Regions from separate parts of the Massilia sp. NP310 genome, predicted to be linked through region 4. Evidence: predicted binding sites of a transcription regulator. Region 4 holds the regulator's gene; each other region holds the start of a gene.
The links. Region 4 encodes sigma-54, which starts transcription at its own class of promoters, with help from an activator protein. Its sites were predicted from a motif close to TGGCANGNAANCTGCTTT; they were not measured.
Positions count from the first base shown of each region.

Region 1: the regulator sigma-54 is predicted to act here: its motif matches at 1,913-1,930, upstream of KY496_RS08230 (PEP-CTERM sorting domain-containing protein).
Region 2: the regulator sigma-54 is predicted to act here: its motif matches at 1,778-1,795, upstream of KY496_RS21750 (DUF2126 domain-containing protein).
Region 3: the regulator sigma-54 is predicted to act here: its motif matches at 2,617-2,634, upstream of KY496_RS23340 (PEP-CTERM sorting domain-containing protein).

Region 1 is NZ_CP080379.1:1,894,198-1,899,599, reverse strand. Features, by position in the region: gene KY496_RS08240 (NADP-dependent malic enzyme) at 1-409, shown strand, start outside; gene KY496_RS08235 (sulfite exporter TauE/SafE family protein) at 473-1,240, shown strand; gene KY496_RS08230 (PEP-CTERM sorting domain-containing protein) at 1,258-1,878, opposite strand; gene KY496_RS08225 (LysR substrate-binding domain-containing protein) at 2,016-2,927, opposite strand; gene KY496_RS08220 (mandelate racemase/muconate lactonizing enzyme family protein) at 3,023-4,189, shown strand; gene KY496_RS08215 (SDR family oxidoreductase) at 4,203-5,024, opposite strand; gene KY496_RS08210 (tartrate dehydrogenase) at 5,104-5,402, opposite strand, start outside.
Region 2 is NZ_CP080379.1:4,937,584-4,942,985, forward strand. Features, by position in the region: gene KY496_RS21750 (DUF2126 domain-containing protein) at 1-1,706, opposite strand, end outside; gene KY496_RS21755 (circularly permuted type 2 ATP-grasp protein) at 1,870-3,282, shown strand; gene KY496_RS21760 (alpha-E domain-containing protein) at 3,284-4,309, shown strand; gene KY496_RS21765 (putative zinc-binding metallopeptidase) at 4,388-5,402, opposite strand, start outside.
Region 3 is NZ_CP080379.1:5,271,467-5,276,868, forward strand. Features, by position in the region: gene cyoE (heme o synthase) at 1-841, shown strand, start outside; gene KY496_RS23330 (SCO family protein) at 843-1,433, shown strand; gene KY496_RS23335 (AI-2E family transporter) at 1,464-2,540, shown strand; gene KY496_RS23340 (PEP-CTERM sorting domain-containing protein) at 2,668-3,351, shown strand; gene KY496_RS23345 (hypothetical protein) at 3,404-3,763, opposite strand; gene KY496_RS23350 (ATP-binding protein) at 3,790-5,346, opposite strand; gene KY496_RS23355 (alpha/beta fold hydrolase) at 5,353-5,402, opposite strand, start outside.
Region 4 is NZ_CP080379.1:4,732,682-4,738,083, forward strand. Features, by position in the region: gene lptC (LPS export ABC transporter periplasmic protein LptC) at 1-409, shown strand, start outside; gene lptA (lipopolysaccharide transport periplasmic protein LptA) at 457-1,005, shown strand; gene lptB (LPS export ABC transporter ATP-binding protein) at 1,017-1,769, shown strand; gene KY496_RS27475 (hypothetical protein) at 1,781-1,861, shown strand; gene KY496_RS20845 (RNA polymerase factor sigma-54) at 1,916-3,256, shown strand; gene hpf (ribosome hibernation-promoting factor, HPF/YfiA family) at 3,332-3,691, shown strand; gene KY496_RS20855 (enoyl-CoA hydratase/isomerase family protein) at 3,815-4,900, shown strand; gene KY496_RS20860 (DUF5694 domain-containing protein) at 4,985-5,402, shown strand, end outside.

The DNA of each region.
Region 1 (5,402 bases), 2.8 Mb from region 4:
GCAGCACTTCGGCCTGGAGCCGAAGGCGGCGCTGCTGTCGCACTCGTCGCAGGGCTCGTCCGAGCGTCCGTCGGCGCGCCGCATGCGTGAAGCCCGCGCCCTGCTGGCCGAACAGGCCCCAGAGCTGGCGGTGGTCGGCGAGATCCACGGCGACGCCGCGCTGTCGCAGGAAATCCGCGACATCTACAACATCGACGCCGGCTACGCGGGCAGCGCCAACCTGCTGGTGATGCCGTCGCTGGATGCGGCCAACATCCTGTTCAACGTGCTCAAGGTCGCCAGCGGCAAGGGCGTGACGGTGGGTCCGATCCTGCTGGGCGCGGCCAAGTCGGTGCACATCCTGAGCCCGAGCGCCACCGTGCGCCGCATCGTCAACATGACGGCGCTGGCTGCCGCGCAAGTCGTTTAATGCGCTAACCCTCCCCATCCGGCGGCCCCTTGCGAGGGGCCGTCGCGTTTTTTGGCTTTCTCCATGATTTCCGTGATCGACCTCGCATTGAACTTCGGCCTGGGCGCCTCGCTCGGCATCGCCGGCGGCATGCTGGGCATCGGCGGCGGCCTGATCGCCATTCCGGTGCTGGGCCTGTTGTACGGCATGAACCAGCACCTGGCCCAGGGCACGGCGCTGGTGATGATCGCGCCGAACGTGGCGATCGGCTTCTGGCGCTATCACCAGAAGCATCCGGTCGACCTGCGCTCGGTCGGCGTGGCCGGCCTGTGCTCGATCGGGACCGCCTGGCTGGCGGCGCGCTTCGCGGTGGCGATCGACGCCGAGGTGCTGCACTACGCCTTCGCGCTGTTCCTGCTCGCGCTGGCGCTGTACTTCGGCTGGCCGTCGCGGCGCAAGACCGGCGCGCCACCCCCGCCCGTGAAGGAAGTGCCGCGCCGGTTGATGCCGGCGATCGGCATCGCCAGCGGCGCGGTGTCGGGCTTCTTCACGATCGGCGGTGGCATGGTGGTGGTGCCGGCGCTGGTGAGCCTGTTCAAGATGCCGCAGACGCGCGCCCAGGGCATGGCGCTGGCGCTGGTGGTGCCGGGCGCCTTCGTGGCGCTGGCCACCTATGGCCACAGCGGCGCGGTCGACTGGCAGGTCGGCCTGCCGCTGGCGCTGGGCGGCGTGCTGACCGTGTCGTGGGGCGTGCACCTGGCGCATACCTTGCCGCCACGCCTGTTGCGGGTGGCGTTCAGCACGGTGCTGCTGGCGGCGGCCGTCACCATGCTGGTCACCGGCGGCGCCTGATGCTCGGCGCTTGATGTTCAGCGCTTGCGGCGGCTGGCCGCCAGGCCGGCGAGGCCGAGCCCGAGCAGCGCCAGGCCGGCCGGTTCCGGCACCTCGTTCGGCCCCACGTACTGCGGGACGATGCGGGTTACGTGCTCCTGGTAGCCGTCGTTATAGTCGAGCCACTGCGCGTAAGCGGGATCCAGGGTCCCCCGGGACACGGTGCCGCGGTGGGTGCCCGAAAAGCTTTCGAATCCGGAACCCTCGGGTCTGGCCAGATAAATCGAGCTGGCGTAGTCGGCGCTGTAGTACAGGATGCCGGACGGATCGTAGGCGAACGTGATGCCGAACCAGGTGGTCTGGTCGCCGCCGAAGTCGCTGTAGATGCTGAAATTGGTCGGGCCGTCTTGCAGGAAATGCGTACTGACTGCGGTGATCCGGGTGCTGCCTTCGGACCACTGCGGCGACAGGGACATCTGGAAGGGCCAGCCCACACCCTGGATCGGCACCCCGAACCGGAAGTCGGCGATGGACCCATCGGTATCGTGCTGCACGAAATAGCCGGTCAGCGGACCGTTGAAATTGTATTGCACGTAGCCCGCCCATGCCGGCAGCGCGCACAGCAGGCCTGCCGCGACCACCATCATTTTTTTGATCATGTTGTCTCTCCCTGGTTGAGTGGAAACCGGGCAGGGAGCAAGTAGCATGCCAAAAAATTAATCTGATTACGATCAAGGACTTGGCGACTTCCCGATGAGATTTGTCGCTTGCCTGTAAAGCAGCCCGACAGGGCGATTCAGTCGGCGATGCCGTTGCCGGCGCCGAACCGGTCGAGCAGGAAATCGATGAAGGCGCGTGCCCGCGCCGACTGATGCCGGCGGTTGCGGTAATACAGATACAGGTCGGCCCCCGGCTGGACATGGTCGGGCATGACGATCTTCAGGCGCCCGCTGTCCACATACTTCTTCAGGTCCCATTCCGAACGCACCAGGATGCCGTGTCCATCCAGCGCCCAGCCGAGGGCGATGTCGCCGTCGTTGCTCGACAGCGTGCCGCCGACCTTCACCGAGACGCTGCGTCCCTCGTGCACCAGGCGCCAGACGCCGTAGGCGTCGTCGTTCTGCCGGTGCACGATGCAGCGGTGCGCCGCCAGTTCTTCCAGCGTGCGTGGCTCGCCGTGCTGCTCCAGATAGCGCGGCGAGGCGCACAGGAAGCGCCGGTTCGACATGACGCGGCGCGCCACCAGGCGCTGGTCGGGCAGTTCGCCGAAGCGGATCGCCAGGTCGATGCCGCCCGCGGCCAGGTCGACCGGGCGGTCGGTGACGTCGAGCTGCACCTCGACCTGCGGATAGCGCTGGGCGAAGCTCGATACCAGCGGCGCGATCGCCGTGCGTCCGAAGCCCAGCGACGCGTTCACCTTCAAGAGGCCGCGCGGCACCGAGCGCGTGCCGGAGACCGCTTCTTCCATCTCGCGCAGTTCGGCCAGGATCCGGGTCGCGTAGTGCAGGTAGGTTTCGCCTTCGGGCGTCAGGCTGCTGGTGCGGGTGGTGCGGTTCACCAGGCGCACGCCCAGGTGTTCTTCGAGCTGGGCCAGGCGCTTGGTGGCGGCCGGCGGGGTCAGGTCCAGTTCGCGGGCGGCCGCCGACAGGTTGCCGTGGCGCGCCAGCAGGACGAAGAATTCGAGGTGGGAAGCGAGCTCGTTTTTCACCGCAGGTTAAGAATCTAGTGAATCCGCCTCAATCATAACCGCCTTTGGAGCGAATAATCTGGTGGCTCGTACAACCGCAAGCGAAGGAACACCAGATGAGAATCGTCGAGATCCGCGAAAAAACCGTCCCGATCAGCTCCCCGATCCGCAACGCGTACATCGACTTCAGCAAGATGACGCTGAGCGTGGTCGCCGTCGTCACGGACGTCATGCGCGACGGGAAGCCGGTGATCGGCTACGGCTTCAATTCCAACGGCCGCTACGGCCAGGGCACGCTGATGCGCGAGCGCTTCATCCCGCGCATCCTCGAGGCCGATCCCGCGTCGCTGCTCGATGCCGGCGGCGACAACCTGGATCCGCACAAGGTGTGGCAGGCGATGTTCACCAACGAAAAGCCGGGCGGGCATGGCGAGCGCTCGGTGGCCATCGGCACCATCGACATGGCGGTGTGGGACGCGACCGCCAAGATCGCCGGCAAGCCACTGTTCCAGCTGCTGGCCGAGCGGTATGGCAACGGCGAGCCGGATCGTAAAGTGTTCGTCTACGCGGCCGGCGGCTATTATTATCCGGGCCAGGACCACGGCAAGCTGAAGGACGAGATGCGCAGCTACCTGGATCGCGGCTACACGGTGGTCAAGAAAAAGATCGGCGGCGCTTCGCTCGACGAAGACCTGCGCCGCATCGATTCGATCCTGAGCGTGCTGGGGGATGGCCAGAAGCTGGCGGTGGACGCCAACGGCCGCTTCGACCTGGACACCGCGATCCGCTACGCCAAGGCGCTGTCGCAGTACGACCTGTTCTGGTACGAGGAAGCCGGCGACCCGCTCGACTACGAACTGCAGGCCACCTTGCGCAACTACTACGACAAGCCGATGGCCACCGGCGAGAACCTGTTCTCGATGCAGGACGCGCGCAACCTGATCCGCCACGGCGGCATGCGTCCGGACCGCGACTGGCTGCAGTTCGATTGCGCGCTGAGCTACGGGCTGGTGGAGTATTTGCGCACGCTCGACATGCTGCGCCAGCATGGCTGGTCGAGCAGCCGCTGCATTCCGCACGGCGGCCACCAGATGTCCCTGAACATCGCGGCCGGGCTGGGGCTGGGCGGCAACGAGTCCTATCCCGACCTGTTCCAGCCGTATGGCGGCTTCCCGGATGGGGTGAAGGTCGAGAATGGCTACATCACGATGCCGGACCTGCCGGGGATCGGGTTCGAAGGGAAGGCCGACCTGATTGCGGAGATGCGGCGCTTGACCGATTGAGCGGACCTCGTCGTCAATCCTTCAGGCCCGACCCGGGCCTGGCCTGGGCCGCATGCAGGTCGGCCTTGACCGTATCGGGGGCCAGGTTGTTGACGACGTTGCCGATGAACTTGCTGCTGGCGAGGCCCGCGACGATGCGGTCCTTGCCTTCCTTGAGGGCTTCGTAACCTTCCGCGGCCACCTTTGCCGGCGAGGCCTTTTCTCCCACGCCGAGCTTGTTGGTCAGCATGTCGGCGCGCGGCCAGAAATTGGTGTCGACCTGGCCCGGCATCAAGAGCGTGATGGTGATGCCTTCGATGCCGCTGTCCTTGAGTTCGGACTTGACCGCTTCGGCGAACGACACCAGGAAGGCCTTGGTCGCGCCATACACAGCCTCGTACGCCGTCGGCATGGTGCCCGAGATCGAGGCGGTGAACAGCAGCTTGCCGGCGCCTTGCTCGACCATGTCGGGCAGGATGCGCTTGGTCAGGTGGACTTGCGAGATCGTGTTCAGCTGGATCATCGCGATCTCGCGTTGCAGGTCGGTGCCGCCGACGAAGCGGCCGCCGAGGCCGACGCCGGCGTTGAGGGCGGCGGCGGCCAGCGGGCGGCCCGCGGCGCGCACCGCCGCGTACAGGGTTTCGACGCCGTCGAAGTCGGTAAGGTCGGCCACCACAGTGGCAACTTGCGCGCCGCGGCTTTTCAGCTCGTCGGCCGCGGCGTCCAGGCCGGCCTGCGTGGTGGCGGTGATGATGAGGTCATGGCCGTCGGCCGCGAACTGGTGGGCCAGTTCGTAGCCGATGCCGCTGGAGGCGCCGGTGATCAGCGCCAGGGGGCGATGGGTTTGCTCTGTCATTGCTGGCTCCTTCGATTGATCGTTGGGGCCAGCGTAGCATGTCGAAAAAATAGCCCTCGTCCGGCTGGGCAGGTCGCTTCTAGGCGTCGAGATAGCGCGCGACCGCCTGTCCCACTTCGGTGGTGTTGGCGGAGCCGCCCATGTCCGGCGTGCGCGGACCCTCGACCAGGCACTTCTCGATGGCGGCCAGCATGGCGTCGTGCGCCGCGGTGTAGGTGGCGTCGCCCTGGCCCAGGAACTCGAGCATCATCGCGCCGGACCAGATCATCGCGATCGGGTTGGCGATGTTCTTGCCGTAGATGTCGGGCGCCGAGCCGTGCACCGGTTCGAACAGCGAAGGGAAGGTCCGTTCCGGATTCAGGTTGGCCGATGGCGCGA
Region 2 (5,402 bases), 200 kb from region 4:
TGGTGCGCGGCCACCAGGGCGCTGCGCGGGGCGAACGGGTCGACCTCGAAACCGGGATCGCGTTCGCGCGGCGGCACCCATGGCAGCGTGGCCAGCGGCAGGCGCAGGCCGATCGGCGAGTCGCCCTCGAGCAGGTACAGGTGTTCGCGCCGCAGCGGCCAGGCCGAGGTGCGCCAGCCGGCGCCGGGCGCGGCCTGCAGCGGCAGCACGTAGCCGGCCACCTGGCCCAGGCCGCGTTCGAGCAGGCGCGCCAGCCGGCGCCGTTCCTCCGGCGCGTCCAGGTCTGCCCGCAGGGGATCGAGGTTGGGCGGCAGCGCCTGCTCGCGTTGGGCCTGCAGCAGCACGTCTTCATAGGCGGGGATGGCGCTGCCGGCGGGCAGGCCGAGCGCATCGACCAGCGCGGCGGTGAAGCGGCGGGCGTCCCCGGCGTCATAGCCGTCGTCGACGTGTTCTTCCGAGAACAGGCCGGGGTCGCGCCACAGCGGCTCGCCGTCGACGCGCCAGAAGATGTTCAGCGCCCAGCGCGGCAGCGGTTCGCCCGGATACCATTTGCCCTGGCCGTAGTGCAGCAGGCCGCCGGGCGCGAAATGATTCTTGAGCCGCTGCGCCAGCGTGCCGGCCAGCGCGCGTTTGCGCTCGCCATGGGCCTGGGTATTCCACTCCGGCGCGTCCATGTCGTCGATCGAGACGAAGGTGGGCTCGCCGCCCTGGGTCAGGCGCACGTCCTGGGCCAGCAGGTCGGCGTCGACCTGCCGGCCCAGGCGGTCGATGGCCTCCCAGTCGGCGTCCGAATACGGCTTGGTTACGCGCGGGTCTTCGTGGATGCGGGTGATCGTCATCTCGTGGATGAAGGTGACCTCGGCCTTGTCGCTGAACCCCGTCACCGGCGCCGCCGACGAGGGCAGCGCCGTGCAGGCGAGCGGAATATGGCCTTCGCCGGCCAGCATGCCCGAGGTCGGGTCGAGCCCGATCCAGCCGGCGCCGGGGATGTACACCTCGGTCCAGGCGTGCAGGTCGGTGAAGTCTTCGAGCGCGCCGCTCGGACCGTCGAGCGCCTCCTGGTCGGCGCGCAGCTGGATCAGGTAGCCGGAAACGAAACGCGCCGCCAGCCCCATCGTGCGCAGGATCTGCACCAGCAGCCAGCCGCTGTCGCGGCAGGAGCCGGAACGCTTCTCGAGCGTGTGTTCCGGCGTCTGCACGCCCGGTTCCATGCGCAGCAGATAGGCGATGTCGCGCTGCAGGCGCTGGTTGATCGCCACCAGGAAGTCGGTGGTGTTCATCGGCTGCGCCAGCAGCTCGCGCCGCGCCGCGTCTACCCATGCCAGCAGCAGCGGGCCGGCCGGCTCGGGCTGCGCGTAGGCGCTCAGTTCCCCCTGCAACTGCTCGGGATACACAAAGGGAAAATGCTCCGCATATTGTTCGATGAAGAAATCGAAGGGATTGATGACGGTCATGTCGGCGACCAGGTCGACCGTGAACTCGAGCGTATCCGTTTTTTCCGGGAACACGAAACGGCCGATGTAATTCCCGTAGGGGTCTTGCTGCCAGTTGATGAAATGCTCCTGCGGCAGCACCGACAGCGAATACGACAGGATCGGCGTGCGCGCATGCGGCGCCGGACGCAGGCGCACCTCATGCGGCGAGAGGGCGACTTGCCGGTCGTAGCGGTAACTGGTCTTGTGGTGCAGCGCGATACGGATAGCCATGCGGGAGTGCCTTTATAGGGGTGGTCACGAACGATACCAGCACATCGATATATACCTGTTTCAACTGTGCACAAGCATGATTCATACCCGCAATATAATTCGATCGTGCGGCGTCGCCGAGCTGGCACGTTTCTTGATTGCACCTATGCCACTGGAGGATCCGATGCCGAACTTTTACGATGAAATGTATTCCTCTGCGGCAATTGCAAGGCCTCACTACGACGCGTTTGCGCGGTGGCTTGCCTTGCAGTCGCCGCAACTGATCGCGCAAAAACGTGCCGAAGCCGAACTGACCTTCCAGCGGGTGGGGATTACCTTCGCCGTCTACGGCGACAACGCCGGCAAGGAGCGCTTGATCCCGTTCGACATCATTCCGCGCGTGATCGACGCCGCCGAATGGGCCCGGCTGCAGGCCGGCCTGGTGCAGCGGGTGACCGCGCTGAACCGTTTCCTGCACGACGTCTACCACGACCAGGATATCCTGAAGGCGGGCGTCATCCCGCCCGAACAGATCCTGAACAATGCGCAGTACCGGCCCGCGATGCAGGGCGTCAAGGTGCCTTCAAACATCTATGCCCATATCGCCGGCGTCGACATCGTGCGCGCGGGCGAGGGCGAGTTCTACGTCCTGGAAGACAATCTGCGGGTGCCTTCCGGCGTGTCCTACATGCTGGAAAACCGCAAGATGATGATGCGGCTGTTTCCCGCCCTGTTCGCGAGCAACCGCGTGGCGCCGGTCGAGCACTATCCCGACCTGCTGCTCGACAACCTGCGCACCGTGGCGCCGGACGGACCGCTTGACCCGACCGTGGTCGTCCTCACGCCGGGCATGCACAACTCGGCCTATTTCGAACACGCCTTCCTGGCCCAGCAGATGGGTGTGGCGCTGGTGCAGGGGCAAGACCTGTATGTCAGCGACGACACCGTCTACATGCGCACCACGCGCGGGCCGAAGCAGGTCGACGTCATCTATCGCCGGATCGACGACGACTATCTCGATCCACGCGCCTTCCGCCCCGAGTCCACGCTGGGCGTGCCGGGCCTGCTCGACGCGGTGCGCGCCGGGCGGGTCGGCCTGGCCAACGCCATCGGCACCGGGGTGGCCGACGACAAGTCGATCTATCCCTACGTGCCGGACATGATCGAATTCTACCTGGGCGAAAAGCCGATCCTGAACAACGTGCCGACCTACCAGTGCCGGAAAAAGGAAGACCTGGCCTACACCCTGTCGCGGCTGCCCGAGCTGGTGGTGAAGGAAGTGCACGGCGCCGGCGGCTACGGCATGCTGGTCGGGCCGGCCTCGACCCACGCCGAGATCGAGGCCTTCCGCGAGCGCTTGATCGCCAACCCGGACGGCTATATCGCCCAGCCCACGCTGGCCCTGTCGGCCTGCCCGACCTATGTCGAATCGGGCATCGCGCCGCGCCATATCGACCTGCGTCCCTTCGTCCTGTCGGGCAAGACCGTGTCGATGGTGCCGGGCGGCCTGACCCGGGTGGCGCTGCAGGAAGGTTCGCTGGTGGTCAATTCGTCGCAGGGCGGCGGCACCAAGGATACCTGGATACTGGAGAACTAAGATGTTGAGCCGCACCGCAGACCACTTGTTCTGGATGGCCCGCTACACCGAGCGCGCCGAAAACACGGCCCGCATGCTCGATGTCCGGGTCCAGTATTCGCTGATGCCGCAGTCGGCGCAGGCCGAGCAGCAGGGCTGGCGCAGCATGCTGGGCGTGTCCGAGCTGGAAGCGCAGTTCGAGGCCAAGTACCCGGCGCTCACGCAGAAGGACGTGATCGACTTCATGGTGCGCGATCCGGACAACCTGTCCTCGATCACCAGCTGCCTGCGCGCATCGCGCGAGAATGCGCGCGCCGTGCGCGGCGCCCTGACCACCGAAGTATGGGAAACCGAGAACACGACCTGGCTGATGCTGCAGAAGCATCTCAAGAACCGCACCTTCGAGCACGATCCCGGCCAGTTCCTGGAATGGGTCAAGTACCGCTCGCACCTGTCGCGCGGCGTCACGCTGGGCACCATGCTGCAGGACGAGGCGTTCAACTTCATCCGCCTCGGCACCTTCCTGGAACGGGCCGACAATACGGCGCGCATCCTCGACGTCAAGTTCAGGTTCGGAGCGCATGATGCGGTCCAGGCCGGGACGCAGGCGGAGTTCTACCAGCTTGCGGCGCTGTTGCGCTCGGTGTCCGCCTTCGAAACCTACCGCAAGGTCTACCGCGACGCCATCACGTCGACACGGGTGGCCGAACTATTGATACTGCAAGAGAAAATGCCGCGCTCGCTGGCGGCGTGCATGGCCGCCGTGGTGGCCAACCTGAAGGACGTGCGCAATGCGCAGTCGCACGATACCGAGCGCCTGGCCGTGGAACTGTACGCCATGCTGCAATCGTCCCCGATCAGCGCCATCCTCGAAGAAGGCCTGCACGCCTTCCTGACCCGCTTCCTGGCGTCGGTCGACGCGCTGGGCAACGGCATCAGCCGCGACTTCCTGATCCCGATCGAGCCGGCCTTGCCCGACGAAGGACAGACCCAGTCGCAGACGCAGACCCTGGGCGGAATGACGCAAACCCAGACCCAGACCGCGTAAGCCGGGCGCACCGGCATGGCGCGCGCCGCACCGTTTCGGGGGAAAGCGGCGGCGCGGGCATCATGACGGTGCGTCGGCTCAGGCGCCCGGCTTGGCTGGCGCCGTCGCCTGCTTGATCTGGGCGCGCACGACCCGGTGCACGAAGTGCAGCTTTTCCAGTACCGGCGGGCTGAGCGTGAACGGATAGGAGTCCGGCATCCCGATGCTGCGATTCAGGCTGTTGAGCACGTACGTCAGCGCGAACCAGTCGCTCAGGGTATCGTCGAACGCGTCGGTCCTGGTCGGCAGGGTGATGCCGTCGAGCGCGGGCTCGTCGGCCTTGCGCGGCTTGAGCTGCAGGCCGCAGGAGTGCGCCGTCTCCAGCGTATCGATCATGTGGAGGTAGTGGGCCCAGGTCTCGGCCCAGTCTTCCCACGGGTGCGAGCTGGCGTAGCTGCTCACGAAACGCTCCGCCCAGTCTTCCGGCGGCCCATTTTCGTAGTGGCGCTTCAGGCTTTCGCCATAATCCTGGCGCTCGTCGCCGAACAGGGCGCGATACTCGTCGATCCACGGACTGCCGGCCACCAGGCGGTCGAAATAGTAATGGCCGCTTTCATGACGAAAATGGCCCAGCAGCGTGCGATAGCGCTCGTGCATCTGCTCGCGCGTGCGTTCGCGCTCGGCCGGATCGGCCTCGGCAATGTTCAGGGTGATCACGCCGTTGGCATGGCCGGTCATCACGCACTGGTCGGTCACGCCGTCTTCCAGGAACTGGAAAGCCAGGCCGGTTTCCGGCTCGGCTTCCTTCGAGGCCGGGGTGAGGTTGAGCGTCGCCAGTGAAAACAGCAGGCGGCGCTTGGCCGCTTCGAGACGCGCCCACAGGATGTGGTTTTTTTCGGACGTCAGCGCTGGGATGACGACGGTCAGCTGACAGGAGGCGCATAAATCGTGCGGGTCATCCGCAGGCAGCATCCAGTTGCAGACATTATGCTGAACATAATTGCTGCATTGCTTGTAGACCTTGCCCGCGTCGGTGTGGTTCAGGCTGCGCCACAGGCCGTCCTCGGTCTGCTCGAAGCTGTTGACGCTGCGCGTGGCCGGCTGGTAGCCGAGC
Region 3 (5,402 bases), 540 kb from region 4:
GACCCTGACCAAGCCGCGCGTGACGCAGCTGGCGGTGTTCTGCGCCGTGATCGGGATGTTCCTCGCCACCGACGGCTTCCCCGGCTGGCAGACGCTGGTCGCCGGCACGGTCGGCATCTGGCTGCTGGCCGCCGCCGCCTTCGCGGTAAACTGCCTGGTCGAGGCCGAGGTCGACGCGCGCATGGCGCGCACCGCGCGCCGCGCCACCGCCTCGGGCGAGCTGAGCCAGTCGCAGACGATCACTTTTTCGGTCGCGCTGGGCGGCCTGGGCATGTATATCCTGTACACGCTGGTCAATCCGCTGACCATGTGGCTGACCTTCGTCACCTTCGTCGGTTATGCCTTCATCTATACCTTGCTGCTCAAGCCGAACACGTCGCAGAACATCGTGATCGGCGGCCTGTCGGGCGCCATGCCGCCGGCGCTGGGCTGGGCCGCGGTGGCCAATGAGGTGCCGATGGAAGCCTGGCTGCTGGTCCTGATCATCTTCATGTGGACCCCGCCGCATTTCTGGGTGCTGGCCATGTACCGGCGCGAAGATTACGCCCGCTCGGGCCTGCCGATGCTGCCGATCACCCACGGCATGAAATTCACCGGCCTGCAGGTGTGGCTGTACACGATCGGCCTGGCCGCGACCACCTTGCTGCCGTTCGCGGTCGGCATGAGCGGCCTGATCTACCTGGCGGCGGCGGTGCCGCTCAACGCCATCTTCCTGCGCCACGCTTGGCGGGTGCATCGCAACTACAGCGATATGGCGGCGCGCAAGACCTTCACCTGGTCGATCGTCTACCTGTCGCTGCTGTTCGCGGCCTTGTTGGTCGACCATTACTTCAGGTTCTGACATGAAAAAATTCTTGAGCGTAGTGGGGTTCACGGCCGTCGCGCTGCTGTCAAGCGGTTGCGAAAAATTGAGCGACAAGCCGCCAGCCTTCCACAACACCGACGTCACCGGCGTCGACTACGCCAAGGGTTTCGCGCTCACCGACCACACCGGCAAGCCGCGCACCCTCGAAGACTTCAAGGGCAAGGTGGTGGTGGTCTTCTTCGGCTACACCCAGTGCCCCGACGTCTGCCCGACCACGATGGCCGAGATGGCCACCGTGATGAAGGAACTGGGCCCGTCGAGCGACGACGTGCAGGTGCTGTTCATCACCGTCGACCCCGAGCGCGATACGCAGGAACTGCTGTCGCACTACGTCCCGGCCTTCGACAAGCGCTTCATCGGCCTGTATGGCGACGCCGCCGCGACCGCCAAGGTGGCCAAGGAGTTCAAGGTGTTCTACGCCAAGGTGCCGGGCGCCGATCCCGGCAGCTACACCGTGGACCACACGGCCGGCAGCTTCGTGTTCGACAAGCAGGGCCGCCTGCGCCTGTTCGTGCGCCACGGCCAGGGCCCGGCGCTCATCGCCCACGACCTGCGCCAACTGCTATGATGATGTAAACATCATTCATCACAGGACGGCATGGAAGCGCGACCCGGAAGAAACTACACCCGCATCGCCATCGTCGTCCTGCTGACGCTGGGCTGTCTCTATGTCTTGCGTCCCTTCCTGCCGGCCATCCTGTTCGCCGCCGCGGTCGCCATCTCCACCTGGCCCCTGTACCTGCGCCTGCTGCGCGAACTGCGCGGCCAGCGCACGATCGCGGCGCTGACGATGACGCTCACCCTGACCCTGCTGTTCATCATCCCGCTGTCGATGGTGGCCTACAACCTGGGCGACGACGTGGCGCGCGGCTTCAACGAATTGCGCGTCCTGGTCGAGCACCGCGAACTGGCGCCGCCGGCCTGGATCCGCGACATTCCCCTGCTCGGCGAAACGATCGACACCTACCTGCACGACCTGATCGCCAGCCGCGAGCAGATGCTGGCGCTGGCCCAGCGCATGATCGAGCCGGCCCGTATCTGGCTGGTCAAGGGCGGCATCATGCTCGGGACCGGCGTGGTGCAGATGAGCCTGGCCGCCTTCGTCAGCTTTTTCCTGTACCGCGACGGCAATGCGCTCTTGGCCGTGATCGCGGTGACGATGCGCAAGGTGATGGGCGAGGGCGCCGAATCGATCCAGCACACGGTCAGCCAGACCGTGCGCGGCGTGATGTACGGCCTGCTCGGCACGGCGCTGGCCCAGGCGCTGGTGGCGGCGGTCGGCTTCGCGATCGCCGGGGTGCCGGCGGTGCCGCTGCTGTCGGTGCTGGTGTTCCTGACGTCCCTGATTCCGCTCGGCCCGCCGCTGGTGTGGGGTGGGGCGACGCTGTGGCTGTTCGCCCATGGCGAGACGGGCTGGGCGATCTTCATGGCGATCTGGGGCACGGTCTTGATCAGCGGCGTCGACAACGTCGTGCGGCCGATGCTGATCAGCCGCGGCAGCAGCCTGCCGTTCCTCTTGACCCTGCTCGGGGTGCTGGGCGGCGTGATCGCCTTCGGCTTCGTCGGCATGTTCATCGGGCCGGTGCTGCTGGCGGTTGGCTATTCGCTGATGAGCGAATGGACCGGGACCGAGGATCCGATCGTTAAGCACGAGGGGGATCATGCTCACGAATAGCTGGCAATTGTCGGAGATTTTTACAGTGCGATCCCTGTGTCGGGATAAATGGTTATTTTCATTGAGCTAATTTAGTTGGCGCGAATTTTGCTATGTTGATTGTTCCATAACAAATATAGGGATGATCATGAATAAACGACTGACCGGCGCTTTGGGCGCGCTGCTGCTGGCAAGCGCGCTTCCCGCCAAGGCCGGAAGCATCGTTCTGGATTTCGAGGCATTCATTTCGCACAGCCAGATCGGGGATTTCTATAGCGGTGGGCGCGATAGCCACAATCGCCAAGGCTACCATGACTACGGTCTGAGCTTTCGCAACGAGTATGTCATGCATACGCCGCGCGGCGCCTTCCTTGGAGGGCCAGTGGAGCTGACGATTGACCCAGCCAAGCTGCGCGCAGCTCTGGGCAGCGACAAGTACTACATCTCGTTTAACGCAGCGCGCTATGACGTCGATGGCGGCGGAGTGAATGTGTTGTTCGAAGATGGGTTTTACGAACCATACACTTGGGTCTCCGGCAACGGTAACCCTTACTGCCCGACCAACCCGAGTTTCTGCGGCTTTCCGCATCTTGGGACCATGGGTAGCTATCGTGTCTATTCGGCATATGGCGACGCGATGGCCACACATATCAGCTTCAATACTGATCGCCTCGATAACCTCCAGTTCCACGCCTACACAGGCGGCGAGTTCATCCTTCCGCCACCAATCATCGGCGTGGAGCCGCTGGATCGCGTGATTCCCGAGCCGGCATCGATGGCTTTGTTGGGTGTGGGCATGCTGGGCTTGTTCATCCGCCGTCCGCGGTCTTGATGTCCTGCTTCCGGTCGGTTGTATCCGGTGCCGGAAGCGGCTTCGTCCAGAATCAACAGGTTCCCAGCTTCCACACCAGCTTGTCCCTGCCTTTTTCCAGCAACAGCACCTCGACGCCGTTCTTCACCGAGCGCGTGATCGTCACCGAACGCCCAAAGTAGCCATACTCGGTCTTGAGCGCGTCCCTGCTCTCGCTCTGCTTGACCTCGGCGCGGTCGATCTGCAGCCGCAGGTTCTGCAGGATCTGGGCGTCCGGCCAGCGCGCCGACAGGGCGACGTGGCGGGTGCGGTCGTCGCCATTGGCGTCGGGATAGCGCCGCTCGCAGGCGGCGGCGACGCCCGCATGCATCAGCGAAGCCAGGCACAACAGGCCTGCAGCCAGCCCGGGAAGCATGGAAAACCGGATGGTCATGGATCGTGCTCGAAGTTCACAAGCGCTCATCGTAACAGCAGGCGCAGCTGCTCGAAATCGATCGGCTTGGTCAAATGGTGATCGAAGCCCGCGTCCAGCGCCAGCGTGCGGTCCTTGTCCTGGCCCCAGCCGGTGGCGGCAACGAGCGTGATGTCCAGGCCGGACGGCAGGGCGCGCAGGCGCCGCGCGAGTTCGTAACCGTTGTAGTCGGGCAGCCCGATGTCGAGCAGGGCGACGTCGGGCGCGAATTCGGCCGCGACGTCCAGCGCGGCGGCCGCGGTGTGCGCCATACGCGTCTCGCAGCCGAACAGTTCCAGCGCCAGCGCCATGGTCTCGGCGGTGTCGAAGTTGTCGTCCACCACCAGCACCCGCCTGGGCGAGACCGGCGCGGCCGGTTCCGCGGCGGCTTCCGGCGCGGCGCAGCCGGCGACCAGCGGCAGGCGCAGCGTGAATTCGCTGCCCAGGCCGGGCCCGGCGCTCTCGACCAGGATCGCGCCGCCATGCAGGTCGACGATGCCGCGCGCCAGCGCCAGCCCGATGCCGAGCCCGCCCCTGGCCCGGTCGAGGGCCGGTTCGAGCTGGGCGAACATATTGAAGACCGCGCCCAGCGCGTCCGGCGGAATGCCGATGCCGTTGTCGCGCACGCGCAGTTCGGCGTGCCCGTCCGCGCAGGTGAGTTCGACGTCGATCTGGCCGCCGTCCGGCGTGTACTTGGCGGCATTGGCCAGCAGGTTGATGACCACTTGCGCCAGGCGCGTGGCGTCGCCGTCGACCACCAGCGGCGTGTCGCCAACGGACAGGCGCAGCGTATGGCGCGCCGCCGCCATGGCCGGGGCCATGTCCTGCGCCGCGCCGCGCACCAGCGGCGCCAGGTCGACCGCCGTGCGCCGCAGCCGCATCCGGTTCTGGGTGATGCGCGAGACGTCCATCAGGTCGTCCACCAGCCGTGTCAGGTGGCGCAGTTGGCGGTCGAAGGCCTGCAGCAGGCGCTCGTCGGCGCCGCTGCCGTACTTGAGCTTGAAGACGTCGACCGCGCTGCGCATCGGCGCCAGCGGATTGCGCAGCTCGTGCGACAGGGTGGCCAGGAATTCGTCCTTGCGGCGGTCGGCCGCCGTCAGTTGCAGGTTGAGCGCCTGCAGCTGCAGGTCGGCCGCGCGCTGGGCCTCGAGCGCTTCCTCGGCCACCTTGCGCGCGCCGAGCAGGGCATGTTCGTAGGCGTGGCGTCCGCTCGACCTGAACACGGCCCAGTGGTCGAGCCAGGCGCCGTCGGCGCCGGGATGGCGCACGATGTTGAGCAGCACCGGCAGGTGCCGTCCGTCCAGGGTGAGCAGGTCGACCTGGACTTCGTTCACCGCGCCTTCGCGCTGCAGCAACGGCACGCAGCGGGTGTGGTGGAACAGGCGGGCGCCTACCGACAGCAGGTCGTGGAAACGCAGCTTGCCGGTCAGGGCATCGGATGGCGCGCCGAGCCAGGCGTGGAGGGTGGCGTTGGCGCGCACGATCATGCCGCCGGCATCGGTCGCCAGCAGCCCGCACGCCGCCTGCTCGTAAAAGGCATCGACGGCGGGCAGGGCGGCGTTCATCGAAGGCTAGCGCAGCGTCTGCGCCAGGAAGACGTCGATCGCGCGCGAACTGGCGG
Region 4 (5,402 bases):
CGAGAACGGCCAGCCGAGCTACCTGGTGTCGGGCAAGCGCCTGGAGCATATTCCGCGCGGCGACGTGTCGCACGTCGAGGCGCCGGTGCTGCGCGGCGTCGAGCCGGGCCGCCCGCCGATGACGGTGGTCGCGAAGAACGCGCAGATCCATCACCAGGAGCACCGGGTCGAGCTGATCGGCGACGTCGACCTGCAGCGCCCCAAGACCGCGCAGAGTGAATCGCTGCACGTGCGCACCCAGGCGCTCACCGTGCTGCCGGACGAAGAAATACTGAAGACCGATCTGCCGATCGACATGCAGCTCGGCGCGTCCAGCGTCAAGGGCACCGGCATGGTCGCCAACAATGCGACCATGCAGCTGCACCTGTCCAGCCGCGGCCAGATCGTCTATCCGCCACGCCAGCGCTGATCCTCCAGAAACGCCGCGTGCCAACCAGAGACCCGTATCCACCAACCATGAAAAAACTACTTGTCGCCGCCTTCCTTTCCCTGCTGTCGCTGACCGCGGCCGCCGAACGCGCCGATTCGCTCAAGGAAGCGGTCATCAACTTCGATTCGCTCGACATCGACGAGGTGACCGGCACCCGCATCCTGACCGGCAACGTGGTGCTGACCCGCGGCACCCTGGTGCTCAAGTCCGACCGCGCCCTGGTCAAGGAAAGCCCGGAAGGCTATATGAGCGTGACCCTCACCGCTGCCGGCGGCAAGGTCGCCACTTTCCGCCAGAAGCGTGACGGCGGTCCCGACCTGTGGGTCGACGGCCAGGCCGAGCGCATCGAGTACGACGAGCGGTCGGAACTGGTGCGCCTGTATTCCAACGCCGTCGTGCGCGAACTCGAAGGCGCGCGCATGACCAACCAGATCACCGGCCCCTTCATTTCCTACGACAACCGCAAGGAAGTGGCCACGGTGCGCAACGACGAAAGCGGCAAGAGCGTCGCCGGCGGCGGCCGCGGCACCCTGATCCTGGCGCCCAAGCGCGCACCCGCCGGAGGCGCCCAATGACGGCGATTCCGATGGAGCTGGGCGATCGCAGCACCCTGGTCGTCAAGGGCCTGCAGAAAAGCTATGGCAAGCGCCTGGTGGTGCGCGACGTGTCGCTGCAGGTGGAATGCGGCGAAGTGGTCGGCTTGCTGGGCCCGAACGGAGCCGGCAAGACCACGTCGTTCTACATGATCGTCGGCCTGGTGCCGTCGGACGCCGGCTCGATCGACATCAACGGCACCGACATCACCAGCCTGCCGATCCACCGCCGCGCCGTATTGGGCCTGTCCTACCTGCCGCAAGAGGCTTCGGTGTTCCGCAAGCTGACGGTGGAAGAGAACATCCGCGCCGTGCTCGAGCTGCAGAAGGACAACGGCAAGCCGCTGTCGAAAGACCAGATCAACGAGCGCCTCGACACCCTGCTGGCCGACCTGCAGATCGAGAAGCTGCGCGAGAATCCGGCGCTGTCGCTGTCGGGCGGCGAGCGTCGCCGCGTGGAAATCGCGCGCGCGCTGGCGACCAATCCGCGCTTCGTGCTGCTCGACGAACCGTTCGCCGGCGTCGACCCGATCGCCGTGATCGAGATCCAGCGCATCGTGCGCTTCCTGAAGGAGCGCCGGATCGGTGTTTTGATCACCGACCACAACGTGCGCGAGACGCTCGGCATCTGCGACCGCGCCTACATCATCAACCAGGGCGCGGTGCTTGCCTCCGGCCGTCCTGACGACATCATCGCCGACGAGTCGGTGCGCCGCGTGTACCTGGGTGAACACTTCCGCATGTGAGCGACGCCTAGATGAAACAGTCCCTGCAACTTCGCACTTCGCAGCACCTCGCGCTTACGCCGCAACTGCAGCAGTCGATCCGGTTGCTGTAACTGTCGACGCTCGAGCTGCACCAGGAGATCGAGCAGATACTGGGCGATAACCCCTTGCTCGAGCGGCTCGACGATCCGCTCGACCGATCGGTGCGCCTGCTGGCCGATGGCGCCATCAACAATGCGCCCGCCAACGGCGAAGCGCCGCCGGCGCCCGGCCAGCAGGCCGAGGGTGAGGGTGCGCCTGCGCAGGAGGGCGAGGGTTTCGAGGGCGGCGCCGACAACGATCGCGTCGATGCCGACTGGAGCGACAGCGGCGCGCCATCGTCCGGCGGCGGCGAGGACGAGGACGGCCGCCCGCAACTGGAAGCCTGCGCCATCACGCTGCGCGAACACCTGATGGAACAGGTGCGCGAAGCCATCCTGTCGGCGCGCGACCGTGCGCTGGCCGAGCTGGTGATCGATGCGCTGGACGACAACGGCTACCTGGAAGAGCCGCTCGACGAGATTCACGCCAGGCTGCCCCAAGAACTCGAGATCGAGATCGACGAATTACGCTGCGCGCTGGCGCTGGTGCAGAGCATGGATCCGGTGGGCGTCGGCGCGCGCAGCGCGGCCGAGTGCCTGGCGCTGCAGATCCGGCGCATGCCGGGCGTGCCGCTGGTGACGCGGCGCATGGCGCTGACCATCGTCGAGGGTTACCTGAGCTGGTTCGCCCAGCGCGAGTACAGCAAGCTGAAAAAAGCGCTCGACTGCGACGACGAAGACTTGCGCGAGGTGCAGGCCGTGGTGCGCCAATGCAATCCGCATCCGGGCGCGGCGTTCGCTTCGAACGTGTCGGACTACGTGGTGCCGGACGTGATCGTGCGCCGTTCCAAGAGCGGCTGGGCGGTCACCCTGAACCCGGACGTGATGCCGCGCCTGCGCGTGAACAGCCTGTACGCGAGCCTCCTCAAGCAGGGCAAGAGCGAAGCGCAGATGGGCGCGCAGTTGCAGGAAGCGAAGTGGCTCATCAAGAATATGCGCCAGCGATTCGACACCATCCTGCGCGTGGCGGAGGCGATCGTCGAGCGCCAGCGCAACTTTTTCTCCCATGGCGCGGTTGCCATGCGGCCCCTTGTTTTACGTGAGATAGCTGATACACTAGGCCTACACGAGAGCACAATTTCTCGTGTCACAACGCAGAAATACATGCTGACCCCGCACGGCATGTTTGAGTTGAAGTATTTCTTCGGCAGCCACGTTGCCACCGAGGCGGGAGGCGAAGCATCCTCGACGGCAATCCGTGCGCTCATCGCACAATTGACAGGAGCAGAAGACCCTAGGAACCCATTGTCCGACAGCAAGATCGCGGAGATGCTCGGGGAACAAGGCATGGTCATCGCGCGCCGGACGGTTGCAAAATACCGTGAAGCCCTCAAGATACCCCCTGTAAGCCTCCGCAAGTCCTTGTAACTGCGCCGTCCACACCCGTCGTGCCTTGTCGCGTTGGTGTGGTCCACACGGTGCAACCTTTTCAAAGGAGTGTGTATGAACCTCACAATCAGTGGCCATCATCTCGAAGTAACCCCCGCCATCCGTGAATACGTTCAGAATAAGCTCGAGCGCATCATTCGCCATTTCGACCAGGTGATCGACACCCACGTCTTCCTGGCCGTCGACAACCTCACTGAAAAAGAAAAAAGGCAGAAAGCAGAGATCAACGTCCAGGTGTCGGGCAAGACCCTGCACGTGGCAAGCGTCGCGCAAGACCTGTACGCCGCGATCGACACGCTGATGGATAAGCTGGACAGACAGATCCTGAAACACAAGCAAATGCTGAAGGACCATAGCCGTACCTCGATCAAACGCCTGCCGGAAAACGGCGGCGAAGACGCTGCTGTCGCCTGATCAGGCGCAGGGCTCACACTAGCTAAGGGCGTCTGAGGGGACGCCCTTTTTGCATCCAGCTCCCCGATATGACGCGTATCGTGTGTTCGGTAAAATGCATGTCTCTCCATTACGGATTACGCCATGACCGACCACGTCCTGACCCGCGTCGCCAACCGCACCGGCATCATCACCCTGGACCGCCCGAAGGCGCTCAATTCGCTGTCGCTCGAGATGGTGCGCGCGCTCACCACTGTGCTGCGCGCCTGGCGCCATGACGGGCAGGTCGACGCGGTCGTACTGACCAGCAGCAGCGAGAAGGCCTTGTGCGCGGGCGGCGACATCCGCTTCTTCCATGAGGTCGGCCATGCGACGCCGATGGGCGGCAGCGCGCTGCTCGAGGATTTCTTCACCGAAGAATACGCGCTGAACCACCTGATCCATTTCTACCCGAAGCCCTACATCGCCATCATGGATGGCGTCGTGATGGGCGGCGGCATGGGCATCGCCCAGGGCGGCCCGGACTGCGGCCTGCGCATCGTGACCGAGCGCACGAAGATGGCCATGCCCGAGGTGAACATCGGCCTGTTTCCGGACGTCGGCGGCAGCCACTTCCTGTCGCATGCGCCGGGACAGCTCGGCAACTACCTGGGCCTGACCGGGCTGACGATCGGCGCCGCCGACGCGCTCCATATCGGCCTGGCCGATGTCTTCGTGCCGGGCGCCGAGCTGCCGGCCCTGCATGCCTTGATTGCGTCCACACCCGGCGCTGACCTGCCGGCGGCGATCCGCGCTTTCGCGGCGCCGTTCGCGCCGCAGGCGGGCAACGGCGAACTGCAGGCCCAGCGCCAGCTGATCGATGCGCATTTCGGCGCCGCCTCGGTCGCCGCGATCATGGCTTCGCTCGAAGGCGACGAGACGCTGTTCGCGCAGCGCGCCCTGGCGGCGATGCGCCAGCGCTCGCCCCTGATGATGTGCGTGACCCACGAACTGCTGGCGCGCGGCGCGCAGCTGTCCGTGGCCGATTGCCTGCGCATGGAACGTTCGCTAGTGCGCCACAATTTCGCGCATGGCGAAGTGCTGGAAGGCGTGCGTGCGCTGGTGATCGACAAGGACAATGCGCCGCGATGGAATCCGCCTTCGCTCGATCAGGTGACGCCCGACATGGTGGCGCGCTTCTTCGACCCGGTGTGGCCGGAGCATGCGCATCCGCTCAGGCATCTCGCATAATCCGCTGCGTGCATATCCATTTTTGCGTGACACCATATCGGTGAGGTGTGAACATCGGGTCTTCATGACCTGAAAGGAAACCCGATGCGCCTGCGTGCCTTGCTGATTGCGATGACCTTGTCCTGCGCCGCCGCCGCGCAGGACTACCAGCCCGCCTTCGATCCGAGCCGGCTCAAGGGCCCAACGACAGGGCCGGTCAACGAGATCATGGTGCTCGGCTCGCCCCACCTGGCGCACCTGCCCAAGACCTTCCAGACGTCGAGCCTGGCCCCGCTGAACGACCGGCTCGCCGCCTGGAAGCCGCAGGCGATCGCGGTCGAGGACCGCTCCGGGCCGCAGTGCGATTTCATGCGCCGCTATGCGGTGCGCTACCAGGAGGCGGTCGACGGCTATTGCTGGGATACCGCGCCGGCCAGGGCGGCGACCGGGCTCGACGTGCCGCAGGCCACCGCCGAGGCCGAACGGCTGCTGGCCGCCTGGCCGGCGGCGCCGTCGGCGGCCC